One region of the Lysinibacillus sp. FSL R5-0849 genome, then DNA from elsewhere that is predicted to be linked to it. Evidence: riboswitches for the same ligand, from Rfam matches in the RefSeq annotation. Region 1 holds a riboswitch; the other holds the start of a gene.
The links. Region 1 has a riboswitch for S-adenosylmethionine ahead of MKY80_RS20450 (bifunctional homocysteine S-methyltransferase/methylenetetrahydrofolate reductase). Riboswitches for the same ligand answer to the same signal wherever they lie in the genome.

Region 1 (6,373 bases):
ACAACCTTAAAGCCATTGTTACTTAAAATAATATCAACAAGGTTTTTTCCAATATCGTGCACATCACCTTTTACAGTAGCAAGCACCATTTTCCCCTTGCCTGCACTCTCCTCATTCTTCTCCATGTATTGCTCTAAATGGGCAACAGCAGCCTTCATCACTCCAGCAGATTGTAAAACCTCTGCTACGATCAATTGGTTATCATTAAATAAACGACCAACCTCAGCCATCCCATTCATTAAAGGCCCATTTATAATATCAAGAGGTGACTCAAATATTTCTCGGGCAGCCTCTAAATCAGCAATAAGTCCTTCTTTGGTCCCCTCCAATATATAGTAGGCTAAGCGACCTTCTACAGTTTTCGGAATATCTGCTTCAGTCTTTTCCTTCTTTTTATCACGATAAAAATCGGTAAATACGGCTAATGTTTCATCATTTGTATTAAATAACAAGTCATTGGCTAGTTTAATTTCCGCTTCTGGAATTGAGGCATACCGTTCTAGCTTTTCAGTATTGACAATGGCATAATCTAAACCAGCCTGTGTACAATGATAAAGATATACAGCATTGAGAACCTCGCGTCCAACCGGTGGTAAGCCAAACGAAATATTACTAACTCCAAGCACCGTTAATGCACGGGGCATTTTTTCTTTAATGAGACGAATTCCTTCAATTGTTTCTAGTGCTGAGCCAATATATTGCTCATCTCCCGTTCCTACTGGGAACATTAATGGGTCAAAAATGATATCTTCAGGTTGCATTCCCCATTTTTCTGTGAGTAATTGATAGGAACGTTCAGCAATTTCAAGCTTCCGATGACGATCGACTGCCATCCCTGTTTCATCGATTGTTCCCACAACTAACGAGGCACCGTACTTTTTCACTAATGGCAATACGGCATCAAACCGTTCTTCACCATCTTCTAGATTAATAGAGTTAATGATGGCCTTCCCTTGCGAAAACTTGAGTGCCTCTTCAATAACCTTTTCGTCTGTGGAATCAATAACAAGTGGAACCTTAACTTTTTTCACGACCTCCTGCATAAAGCCACGGATATCTGCTAATTCATCACGATCTGGGTTCGCCAAGCAAATATCTATGACATGTGCGCCATTTTTCACTTGCGCCCTTGCGATCTCTGCTGCTTCCTCAAATTTCCCATCAATAATTAAGTTTTTGAATTTACGAGAACCAATAACATTTGTTCTTTCCCCAATAAATAACGGACGCATAGAATCATCGTATAGAAGTGGCTCGATACCTGATACTGCGTGACCATGCGTTTTTTCTGGTAGCTGACGAGGCTTTTCATCTTTTAAAATTTCACGTATAGCCGCAATATGTGCAGGAGTTGTACCACAGCATCCACCCACAATATTGAGCCAACCCTTTTCTGCAAATCCTTTTAATTTTTGCGATAAAGATTCTGGAGACTCATGATAACATCCTTCTTCATCAGGTAAGCCTGCATTTGGATAACAGCTAATATACCCCGTTGACAGCTCTGCTAATGAGCGAATATGATCCGTCATAAATTCAGGTCCCGTCGCACAGTTTAAGCCCACCGATAATGGTTGAATATGCTCGATGGAAATATAAAAGGCATCAATGGTTTGCCCTGCAAGAGTAGTCCCCATAGGCTCAATTGTTCCAGAAATCATCACAGGTAATTCTTTACCAGTTACCTCGAAAGCACGAGTTACCCCAAGGGTACCTGCTTTCACATTTAACATATCCTGACTTGTCTCTAGCAATAGCACATCTGCCCCTGCTTCAATCAATGCCTTTGCCTGCACAAAGAAATTTTCTTCTAATTCATCAAATGTAATGCCGCCTGTAACTGACAACGTCTTCGTTGTTGGACCCATTGCGCCTGCAACAAAGCGGGGCCAGTCGGAAGTCGTATAATTGTCAACTGCTTGACGGGCAATTTCAACTGCACGTTTATTAATTTCTTCCGCTTTTGCACCTAGATTATATTCATTTAATACAAGAGGTGTTCCACCAAATGTATTTGTACAAATAATATCTGCCCCTGCCTCTAAGTACTTATGATGAATTTTCTCAATGACATCAGGTCTAGTAAGCACTAAATTTTCATTACAGCCATCTAGGTCCTCTCCACCAAAATCATCTGCTGATAAGTTTTCATTTTGCAGCATGGTTCCCATTGCGCCATCTAGAATTAATATTCTTTTATCAAGTTGTTCTTCAATCATGTGCTTAGCCATTTATACTTACCCCTTTTTTCTGTTCATCCAATTGCTCTATATATTTCATTAATTCTAATGTCACATCGTAGCGTAAAAATGGTGTAATAAGGTAAATACCTTGGAAATATTGCGCAGCCACTTCTACTAATTCCTTGGCAATTGCAATCCCCTCAAGTGTAGCGCGTTCCTTATCTTCACCACATGCTTTCATCCTTGATAAAGCATCTTCAGATAATTTTATGCCTGGCACCTCATGATGTAAAAACTCTGCACTTTTATAACTCGTAACGGGCATAATGCCAATATAAATCGGTGCTTGTAAATGCTTCGTTGCTTCATATATTTCTATAATTTTTTCCTTTGTATAAACAGGCTGTGAAATGAAATAGTCTGCTCCATGCTCAATCTTTTTTTCTAAGCGTGCCACAGCACGATCTAAAACACGAACATTAGGGTTAAATGCAGCAGCCACAGAGAAGTTAGCCTTTTTCCGTAGTGGTTTCCCTGAGAAAGAAACCCCTTCATTTAATTGTTTAATTAATTGGATAAGCTCCATCGAGGAGACATCATATACGCTAGTGGCACCAGGGAAATCTCCAACCTTCGTTGGGTCACCCGTAACAGCTAGCACATCATGAATTCCTAAGGCATTTAACCCCATTAAATGTGATTGAAGACCAATTAAATTACGATCTCGACAGGTAATATGTGTAAGGGGGCGCACGCCATTAGTACTTTTCAATAACGCCCCCATTGCAATATTGCTAATACGTGGGGATGCCAATGAATTGTCTGCCATCATCACTACATCGGCACCTGCCTCATATAGTTGTTTGGCCCCTTCAAGAAATCCATCTATTTCTAAGTGTCTAGGTGTATCCAACTCTACGATGACCGAGCGTTCACGCTTTACTTTTTCATGAAGTGGTTCAAATTTAGCTGGCTCGGCATCACGAACAATTTCAATCTTTTTAGGCTTCGCATGCTTTTCACTAACTGGTGATAGCTCTTCTAAATACTTCTTTGCGGCTGCAATATGCTTTGGTGTCGTACCACAACAACCCCCAATTAAGCGAACACCCTGATCACGCAGTTCAACAGCAGCGCGACCAAAATAATCAGCCTCCGACTCATAAACAACACGCCCGTCCTCTAAATCTAATAGCGAAGCATTTGGATAGGCTGACATAAATGCCTTTGCCGGAAGTTCTACAGCCTCAAACGCTTGAATCGTATGATATGGACCTAGACGGCAATTGACACCAACAATATCTGCACCAAGAATCTCTAACTCATGTAGCGCATTATTTAAAGACATACCATTTTGTAAAACACCAGGCTCATGCATAGATACTTGAGCAATTATCGGTATATTAGTTTTGGCGCGTAGCACGTTTAATGTTGCTGTTAATTCTTCAAAATCATAATAAGTTTCGAGTAAAAGGCCATCAGGATTTCCTGCAAGTAACACACTTGCCTGCTCTTCAACGGTCGCTAATATGTCATCTAATGTTGCATCGCTTTTACGAATGCCACGAATTCCACCAATTGTTCCTAAAACAAATTGACCGCCATCCGCTGCTGCTCGCTTAGCAATAGTAATAGCTGCTTCATTAAATTGTTTGACACTTGATTCTAGTCCATAGCGAGCTAATTTAATGGCATTGGCACCGTACGTATTCGTTTGAATAATATCAGCACCCGCTGCGATATATTCTCTATGAATCTTTTCAATTAATTCAGGTCTCTGAACATTCATTTCCTCATGACAATACTCCAATCCATAGCCATACAACACTGTGCCTATTGCACCGTCTGCCGTCAATACATGCGTTTTTAATTTTTCAAGCAATCCCATAAAACTAGCCTCTCTTCCTCTATTTCTGTATAATAAAAAGCCTTCTTTTATATAAAAAGAAGGCTTTAACGACTCATCATTATTGTTCCTTCTCATCTTCGACTCAACGGTCTTCTGGATTTAGCACCTGACAAAAAGTTGGTTGCTGAAGCTTCAATGGGCCAGTCCCTCTGCTTCTCTTGATAAGAATTATTAAGTATGAATTTTTTAAATAATTAAAAGAATCATATCGTTTACAGACGAATGAGTCAAGACTATTTCACATAACAAAGAAATTATTTGCTTAAAAACTTAGAAATTGGATAGTTCTTCTGCAAGCTCTTCACCAATTTTTTTCCCATTTTGAATGCAAGCACCAATACCTACTCCAAAATAAGAGCAACCCGCTATCGATAAATTCGGATAGTTTTCATTCAGCTCTAGTAGTAAGCCTTGTAGCGCTTCCCGGTGAGCTAAGTCATATTTAGGCATTTGATCAATCCACTTTGTGACATTCACAACGGTTGGCTTTTCATCAATTCCTAGGCTTTTCCGAACATCTTCTAAAGCGACGGCTGCCAATTCGTCGTCAGTCATTTTACGTAACTGCTCATACGCCGGATTAATACTCTTATAGAATAGGCGAACAAGTAGTTGATTGTTTTTCGATGTATGCTTCCACTTGCGACTCGTCCAAGTTGCTGCATTACAAGTGACATCAGAATTATGCGATACAATATAGCCTGTTCCATCCGCAGGTAAGTTTGCATCAGGCACATCAAAGCCTAGATAAATAGTAATGGCTGATGCTGTAGTAAACTGATCAAAATAATGTGTTAAGGAGTCGTCCTGTAATATACTTTGAACCGCTTCATTCGGTAGCGCTAGAACAACATAATCTGCCTCAATGTATTGACCATTCGCTAATGAAATCGAATACTTGTTCCCCGTTTTTTGGACATGATTTGTGGCTACCCCTTTAATGATGTCTACCTCTGTTAATGTCTGTTCTAATCGCTCAATTAAAGAGGATAATCCATTTTGAAATGAAATAAATTTTTTATTAGCAGCTTTAACAAATTGCTCACGATTCGCATCAAAACCTTTTATGATACTTCCATAGTCATTTTTATAGTCAATTAAATACGGTAAAGTGGAGGCAATAGAAAGTTGGTGTAAATCACCAGAATAGACACCTGCTAAAACAGGTGCAATTTGATTTTCCACAAGCTCTTCGCCAAGATAATAAGTTAAAAATTCCCCTATTGAGCTTTCTTTTGTAAAACCTGCATTGGGTAAAGTTAAATCTTTTAAAGCTTCTTGTTTGGCCTGGTCAGAGATAAGTGTGCTTTCCTCAAGTGATGCCACACTCATAGGTATACCGAAAGTAGAATCCGCTGGAATGGCGTGCAGCTCGTTATTTGTATAAATATAGGATATACCTGTTTCGTTGTAAACGAGATGATCTTCAAAGTCTAGCTCCTGCACTAGCTCCATTACACCTTTATGGCGAGCTACGATTGAATCAGCACCAGTTTCCATAATAAAACCTTGTTCATAGGCCGAATATAGTTTGCCACCTAAATATGTATTTTTTTCTACGAGCACTAGCTGAACATCTAAATTTTTTTCCTTCACTTGGCGTTGCAGATAATGCATTGTGCATAAACCAGTAATACCGCCACCTAATACAACAACTGTTTTCATAGTAAACCGCCCCTATTTTTAGTTCTGTCTACAGTATAAACTTATTTTCATTGAAAATTACGTTAAACCCTTTACAAATTTAGCAAAAATAGAGCTATCTCAACTGTGAGATAACTCTAGCTCCAAGAATATGCTTCTAAACACACATTATAATGAGTACTATAGTGTTTAATATAGCTACTAGTGATCTAGCTTTTTAAATTTTGGGCAAAGCTAGCTAATTTTTCTGCTGAGTTCGTTACTTCAGTAAAAGAACTACCCAACCCACTTAATATACCTGCGATTGCTTGTATTTTCGTCGCCATGCAATCATTTTGATCTTTTGCTTCTGTCATTGCCCCTACTATATTTGTAAATTGTCCTTCCGTGTGTAACATATTATCCTCACCAGATGCCACCTCATCTTGGATATGAATGAGAGATTGCTCTAATTTCCCGGTGCGTTCACTCGTTTTTTGCAACAATAATGCAACAGCGGTGACAGATTCCTTTGTTTGAATGGATAATTTACGTACTTCATCAGCTACTACACTAAATCCCTTCCCTGCTTCTCCGGCACGGGCTGCTTCAATAGCAGCATTTAAGGCCAACAAATTGGTCTGATTGGCAATATTGG
Region 2 (6,373 bases), 270 kb from region 1:
GTTAAAAAAGAAAGCATCTCCATTTAAATGGAGATGCCAATAGCTATTTATAATGATACGTACTAGCTCTAACGTGATTTCGTTGAATTTGGTTAAACCATGCCCGATCCTTTTCCTCTTGATTTAAGGTACCAATAATAGAGGAGGAGCAGCTCACGCAAATTTTCGCTTGAGTAATTTGTCCACATCTTTCACAAGGTGCGCCTAAATTTGGGAAAATCGAATTTTTTAACTTTCCGGCTTTAACCCATTTATACAGCAGCTCAGACGAGACACCTGTCAACGTCACAACCTCTTCATTTGTTAAATAACGATTATTTTTTCTTAATAAAAAATGATGCAGTTCTGAAAAAATATCCTCTTCTCTCACATCTATCTTTTTTTGAAATAGCAACATAACTAGTCCTCTCCTCGTCACATCAATTCATACTTTCTTTAACGGTTATAGGTTGTTCATCATATTTATAATTTTCCCAACGATTGCGTGCTAGCTTTCGATATTTTGGCGAGACATTCTTATCGGCAATTAATCTAGAAAATCCTTTTTTAGCTTCTGTCATATCACCAAGTCGGAGGCTTAGCTCGGCATGTAAAAATTGAATTCGCTCTCCACCTTCCTGGTTAGATGCAAATGATTTACTGTAAAAATCTCTAGCGGCAAAAAGGTAGCGTTTTTCAGATTCTTCGTCGTTTTTCAAACGATATAACCAGGCAATTTTTAATGCGAAATTTGCCATCAAAAGCGATTCTTCCATTGATGCGCGAGATACTAGATAGGCCAGCTTAAAGCTTATAATGGCATCATCGATTGTACGTTCCTGACAGATATTCATAGGTTTCTGTAGCTCTTTAATGTATAGTTCATCTATGAGCTGCATGAAAGGTCCGTATGTCCGCGTCATGGATTTATGGAAAGCAAAGCCACAATGTGGGCACACAGCAACTTCATACAGCAAAGGGTTTAGGCCATCATAGACGGGCATGAAATCTGTTTGTTCCTCGATAATTTTATATCGATTTGGGCGTACTTTATACGTTGTAAAATGCTTTTTGCAAAATTTACAATCTACGCTACTTTCATAGTAGTAGATGTTAAATGCCATAAGAATCAACTCCTTTGCATGCTCTAGAATTAGTATTTCTTTTGTTCTATTTAAACGCAATCGATAATCGTTCAATGTATTTAATTCATTATCTATCATTTTAACAATTCTGTGTTCTTTGGTATACTCCTTTAGAATTATTAAATTAAAAATAATTCTTACATTTTTAGTTAAATATCATTAGAAATAAGCTTGTAATAGTATTTATCGGTGTACTTAAAGTAAGTTATATAGTTCGAGCGAATTTTGTCGAATTATATACAATTTATTTCATAGACAATTTGAATTGTATAGTTCAAAAGTTATGTGCGAGAGGATGAAGTAAATGACATTTAAAATAGTGTTTTTTGATGTGGATGGTACTCTGGTCAATTATGAGGATGGCGCTGTGGAAGAAAGTACAAGGCAGGCCATTCACCTACTACAGGATAAAGGGATTCATCTAGTGGCTGCGACAGGAAGGCCATTGTCCATGTGTGAAGAGCTGAAAAGTTTGGGAATTGAAACCTTTATTACGGCAAATGGAGCATATGTGAAGCACAAGGATGTTGTCATACATAAAATTCCGATTGATAAGGGCATTGTTCAAAATGTTCAAGCTTTTGCACAGCAACAACAGCATTCCTTAACATTTTTTACAGAACAACTTACGATGAATGCTATTCAAAATCCGTTAGCCTTAAGCGCGATGCAAGAGACATTGTCTTTACGTGATTTTCCCGTTAGAAATGACAGCATTATAGAAGAAGAGGTTTTTCTTATGTGTCTTTATGCAGATGAGCAGGCTGAAAAAAGATTAGCTTGTCAATTTTCGAATATATTACGGCAACGATGGCATCCTTATATTGTGAATGTCTTACAGCAGGATGTGTCCAAGTCGATAGCTGTGAAGGCTGTACTGGATTATTTTGAGATTAATTCTAAGGATGCAATAGCTTTTGGAGATGGAGAGAATGATATAGATATGCTAGAGCAGGTTGGCCTCGGGGTTGCCATGGGAAATGGGAGCCAAGCTCTAAAAAATGCTGCAGATTTTGTTACAAAGAAATCCATTGAAGGTGGCATAGATTTTGCTTTACGTCAGCTTCACATTATTTAACGACATATTTGCTTGAGCAATTTTTTAGGGATACGGTTATGACTGTATAGAAAAGGTGTTAGGTGGTCGGAAAATGGCGCAGCATGTGCAATCTCTAATTGAACATTACGGGTATTTTGGCATCATTGTAATCCTAATTGGAGGCATTGTTGGGTTGCCACTTCCTGATGAAGTATTTTTAACTTATGTAGGCTATAGTGTTTATCGAGAAAGTCTTGAACATATCCCAGCGTTAGTAAGCGCCCTGATTGGCGCCATGGGAGGTATTACTTTAAGCTACTATATCGGCCACCGATTTGGCTTACCGCTCTTGCAGAAATATGGGCCAAAATTTCATATAACTGAGCAAAAAATTGATTTTACTAAAAAAATGTTTACGAAAGTAGGTCCTTTTTTATTAATAGTGGGCTATTTTATTCCAGGTGTACGCCATCTGACAGCTTATATTGCGGCTATTAATAATTATCCCTATAAGAAATTCGCATTCTTTGCTTATACAGGAGCATTTATTTGGACGTTCACATTTATAACATTAGGAAAAGTATTAGGGGAGAAGTGGCGATTCGTCGGTTACTATTTGTCCCATTACAGTATTTATGTCATCTTACTGTTTGTCCTTGTCATGTTAATCGTTTATTATTTATTGAAAAAAAGAAACGTACAAAAGTAAAAGTCGGTATGATTCGTACCGACTTTTTATTATGGCAAAATGGCAAATGATCGAACAGGGAATCCAGATGCTTTTTCAGGCTTAGGTACAATATTAAAAATAATAGCCCCTTTTGGAGGAAGCTTGTCCAAATTAGTCATAAGCTCAATTTGATAGGTGTCTTGATCAAGGACAAAATATTCTCCATCCAATTTGCCGCTTTGACGAAAATCAGTAGCAGAATCGGTATCAAAAGTTTCATGACCGATTGCACTTACTTTACGTTCCTTGAATAAAAATTGTAATGCCTCCAAGCCCCAGCCTGGAAGATGATTATGGCCATCCACATCTTTATTATTGAATGCTTCTTTATCGGGCCAACGCTTACTCCAATCTGTTCGCAGTGCCACAAAAGTACCTTCTTCTATTTGTCCATGTTGTGCCTCGAATTCTAGAATATCTTGGACACTGAGCGTAAAGTCATGATTACTAGTAGCCTCTTGTGATTTATCAATAACGATAAGCGGGAGAACGAGCTCCTTTAGCTCTAGTTCATCTAGAAAACGAGTATCTCTTACAAAGTGAATAGGTGGGTCAATATGTGTTCCATATTGTCCGGGAAAAGTAAACTGCTGTGCGAAAAAACCGTCATCATGCGAGAATAATGTTTCAAATTTAGCATCTTCAAACATAAAAAAATGAGGTGAATGTGGGCCGAAGGTATGTGTCAAATCGACCCATTGTTTTGATTTTAGTAAGTGCAATGCTTCTAAAAGTTCGTTAGACATTTAATTTCCTGCTTTCTAAAAGTAATGGTAAATAAAAAAGAGTCCTCTATAGAAGAGGACTCCCTGAATCATACGTGGGTAGTTCGTCTTCTCATCTTTCAGGCTTAGATTTTGCCAAAAGGAATTAGCACCATACTGATTGAGCTGGTTGCTGAGACTTCATCGGGCCGATCCCTCCGTCTCTCTTGATAAGAAATAGAATATAAGAATTTTCAGAAATAATAGTACAAATACTTTAGCATATATTTTTATAGTTTACAACTTTTATAGGATTACAGGGTTAAGATTTTTATTTACCAATTCAAAATTAACGTTACTCTACAGCAACCACTATCCATAAGCTGTATTCTAAAATTATCTGGTGTATAGTTGGTTTCGAATTTTGTAGTGATGCCTGTGGATGTAATCAATTTTTCGACATCTGTTTTATTTGAAAGTTGTGCAGCATTTTTTAAATCATGGGCAAATTGTTGAGAGCTATCAATTTTATCCGTAAGTAATTGTGCTTGCTGCATAATCGCCTTTATCCGCGTAGCTGAAGATATTAATTTTTGTGTATCAACAGGGGGAAAGGCACTATTACTGGTCGGCATTGCTAAATGTTGAGAAAAGGGTCTAGCTGCAAGGTGATGGGCTGTCGATGGTATTGGGTAATGGTAGGGGTGAACAAAATACGGATAAGGATTATAATACAATTCAATTCCTCCTATCCAAAAGCTGATATCTTATCTTATGTATCATGATCTTTTTAGGTGTTTGGATAAAGATAGTCCTGTACAGGAGTGTAAAACATAATATGCTACATAAACAAAAAAGGAAGCCATGGCAGCTTCCTTTACGTTCTTTAGCCAAGAACATTTAATACATCATCTATTTTTTTGCTATGTGATAGGATTCCATAATTCATCCACGTTAAAAAATCCACCTCATAAACACAGCTGCTCTTAACTGCTCTTAGGTTTTTCCACATAGAAGATTTTAAAATAGTACGCTCTTCATGCTCATAAATGGAGTGTTGCTTGTCGAAGGTGATAAACAAATGATCAGCGTCTAGCTGTAGCAGTTGATCTGATGTCAGATGAGCTTTACGCTGGTTAAGCGGTATTTTCCATACTAATGGATGAGGCGTTAAGCCCAAGTCACGATATAGGATTGGCCCTGTATAGCCGCATTCAGGGCCAGCATACAGTGTAATGCCAATGGACGAAATGCGAAGAAATGCAACACTTTGCCCATAAACGGATTTACCGAGAATTCGTCGAGCCTTCTGTACCTTATCCTCATATTCCATGATAATGTCTTGCATCATAGAGGTTTTCCCTGTTAAATCAGCAATTTTAAAGAGAGTCGATTGCCAGTCCTCCCCAGGGTGGTTGAGGTGACAGATTGGGGCCAGCTTATTTAAATGAAGACAAGTTTCCCAACGCTCTATACCAGCATCTAACATAATTAAAGTTGGTTTATAGTGAAAGAGACGATCCACTTCTCCAAACTGTACATCGATATCGGGAACATCCTGCAAACCTAAATAGTCTTGTTTTCCCCATTTGGAATGACTGAATTGAGCAATGGGTGTAATCCCTAAAGCTACAAAGAAGTCCTCTAAGAACGGTGCAAATACACGTACATTATTGCTCTGACTTCGTCGATATTGCCCTGGGGAAATACCTACATGCTCTTTAAAACGACGATTAAAATAATATTCGTTATTAAAGCCAATGGACTGACTAATTTCAAAGACACGATCATTAGTTGTCATTAATAACTGTTTGGCCTTTTCAATACGTATACTATTTAAATAATGAAGAGGAATCTGCCCCGTAATATCTTTAAAAATACGAGAGTAACTCCATCTTGGAACTTCTGCTAGTTCTGCTAACTGTTCAACAGTCCAATCCCTTCCAAAGTATTTGTGCAAATATTGAATAGATTGCTCTACAGATTGACGATCATTTTGTAGTATAGGCTTCGGTTGGTTTTGTTCAAAAATAAATAGCATCAATTCTTGAAAACGAACATGCTGCTCAAAAATAGTGTGTTCATCCTTTGCTTGACGACACCGATAAATAGCTTCTAATAGTTTATTGCATTGAGAGAAAGGAAGGAGACGTAGTTCTCTAACACTTGTAAAGAGACTAGTAGGAGCATGGGATTCACTAAGATAGATCGTGTTAAATGTCAATTGGTACAGGCAGAGAGGCTCATCGGCAGTGTGAATTTCGACATGGCTATTAGGTGGAATAATCACACATTTTTCTTTCATAAGGTGGATAGTTTCATGATTTGTCTTAAGTGTTCCGTTTCCACTAATAAGGATGAAAAGCGAAAAGTATGTATGGCTATATGACTGCATATTCACTGACAGAATAGTATATGAAATAGTTTGTAAATGATAGATTTGTGTTAAATTACCCATTGTCCACGCACTCCTAAGTAAAGTTTAAATTTGGAAAACAACAGAAAGAAAGCCCCCTAAAGAGCTTTCTTTTGTAAATTATTTCACGAACCATTTCTCAAGATCATCATATTTTCGTAGGTTTGCAGTAATGGCACCAGACTGCCAATAAGTTCGATCGGCAATATAAACTTGTCCATTTTTTACAGCAGGAACTGCTTTCCAAAGTGTACTATCTAACCATTTAATCGCCTCTTGATTTTCTTCAGTTTCCCAAGTGCCATTTGAAGGGAAGAGTATAATATGATCAGCATCTAATTCTGGAATAGCTTCTTCAGA

Region 2: another riboswitch for S-adenosylmethionine. It lies ahead of MKY80_RS21790 (cyclase family protein); the one in region 1 lies ahead of MKY80_RS20450 (bifunctional homocysteine S-methyltransferase/methylenetetrahydrofolate reductase).

What each region holds. Positions count from the first base shown of each region.
Region 1 is NZ_CP152004.1:4,126,562-4,132,934, forward strand. Features, by position in the region: gene metH (methionine synthase) at 1-2,231, opposite strand, end outside; gene MKY80_RS20450 (bifunctional homocysteine S-methyltransferase/methylenetetrahydrofolate reductase) at 2,224-4,071, opposite strand; SAM riboswitch class I at 4,161-4,260, opposite strand; gene MKY80_RS20455 (protoporphyrinogen oxidase) at 4,363-5,757, opposite strand; gene MKY80_RS20460 (globin-coupled sensor protein) at 5,946-6,373, opposite strand, start outside.
Region 2 is NZ_CP152004.1:4,394,578-4,400,950, reverse strand. Features, by position in the region: gene MKY80_RS21810 (hypothetical protein) at 44-397, opposite strand; gene MKY80_RS21805 (DUF2225 domain-containing protein) at 420-1,103, opposite strand; gene MKY80_RS21800 (Cof-type HAD-IIB family hydrolase) at 1,429-2,202, shown strand; gene MKY80_RS21795 (DedA family protein) at 2,276-2,872, shown strand; gene MKY80_RS21790 (cyclase family protein) at 2,902-3,639, opposite strand; SAM riboswitch class I at 3,728-3,834, opposite strand; gene MKY80_RS21785 (hypothetical protein) at 3,933-4,334, opposite strand; gene MKY80_RS21780 (helix-turn-helix domain-containing protein) at 4,484-6,055, opposite strand; gene MKY80_RS21775 (ABC transporter substrate-binding protein) at 6,134-6,373, opposite strand, start outside.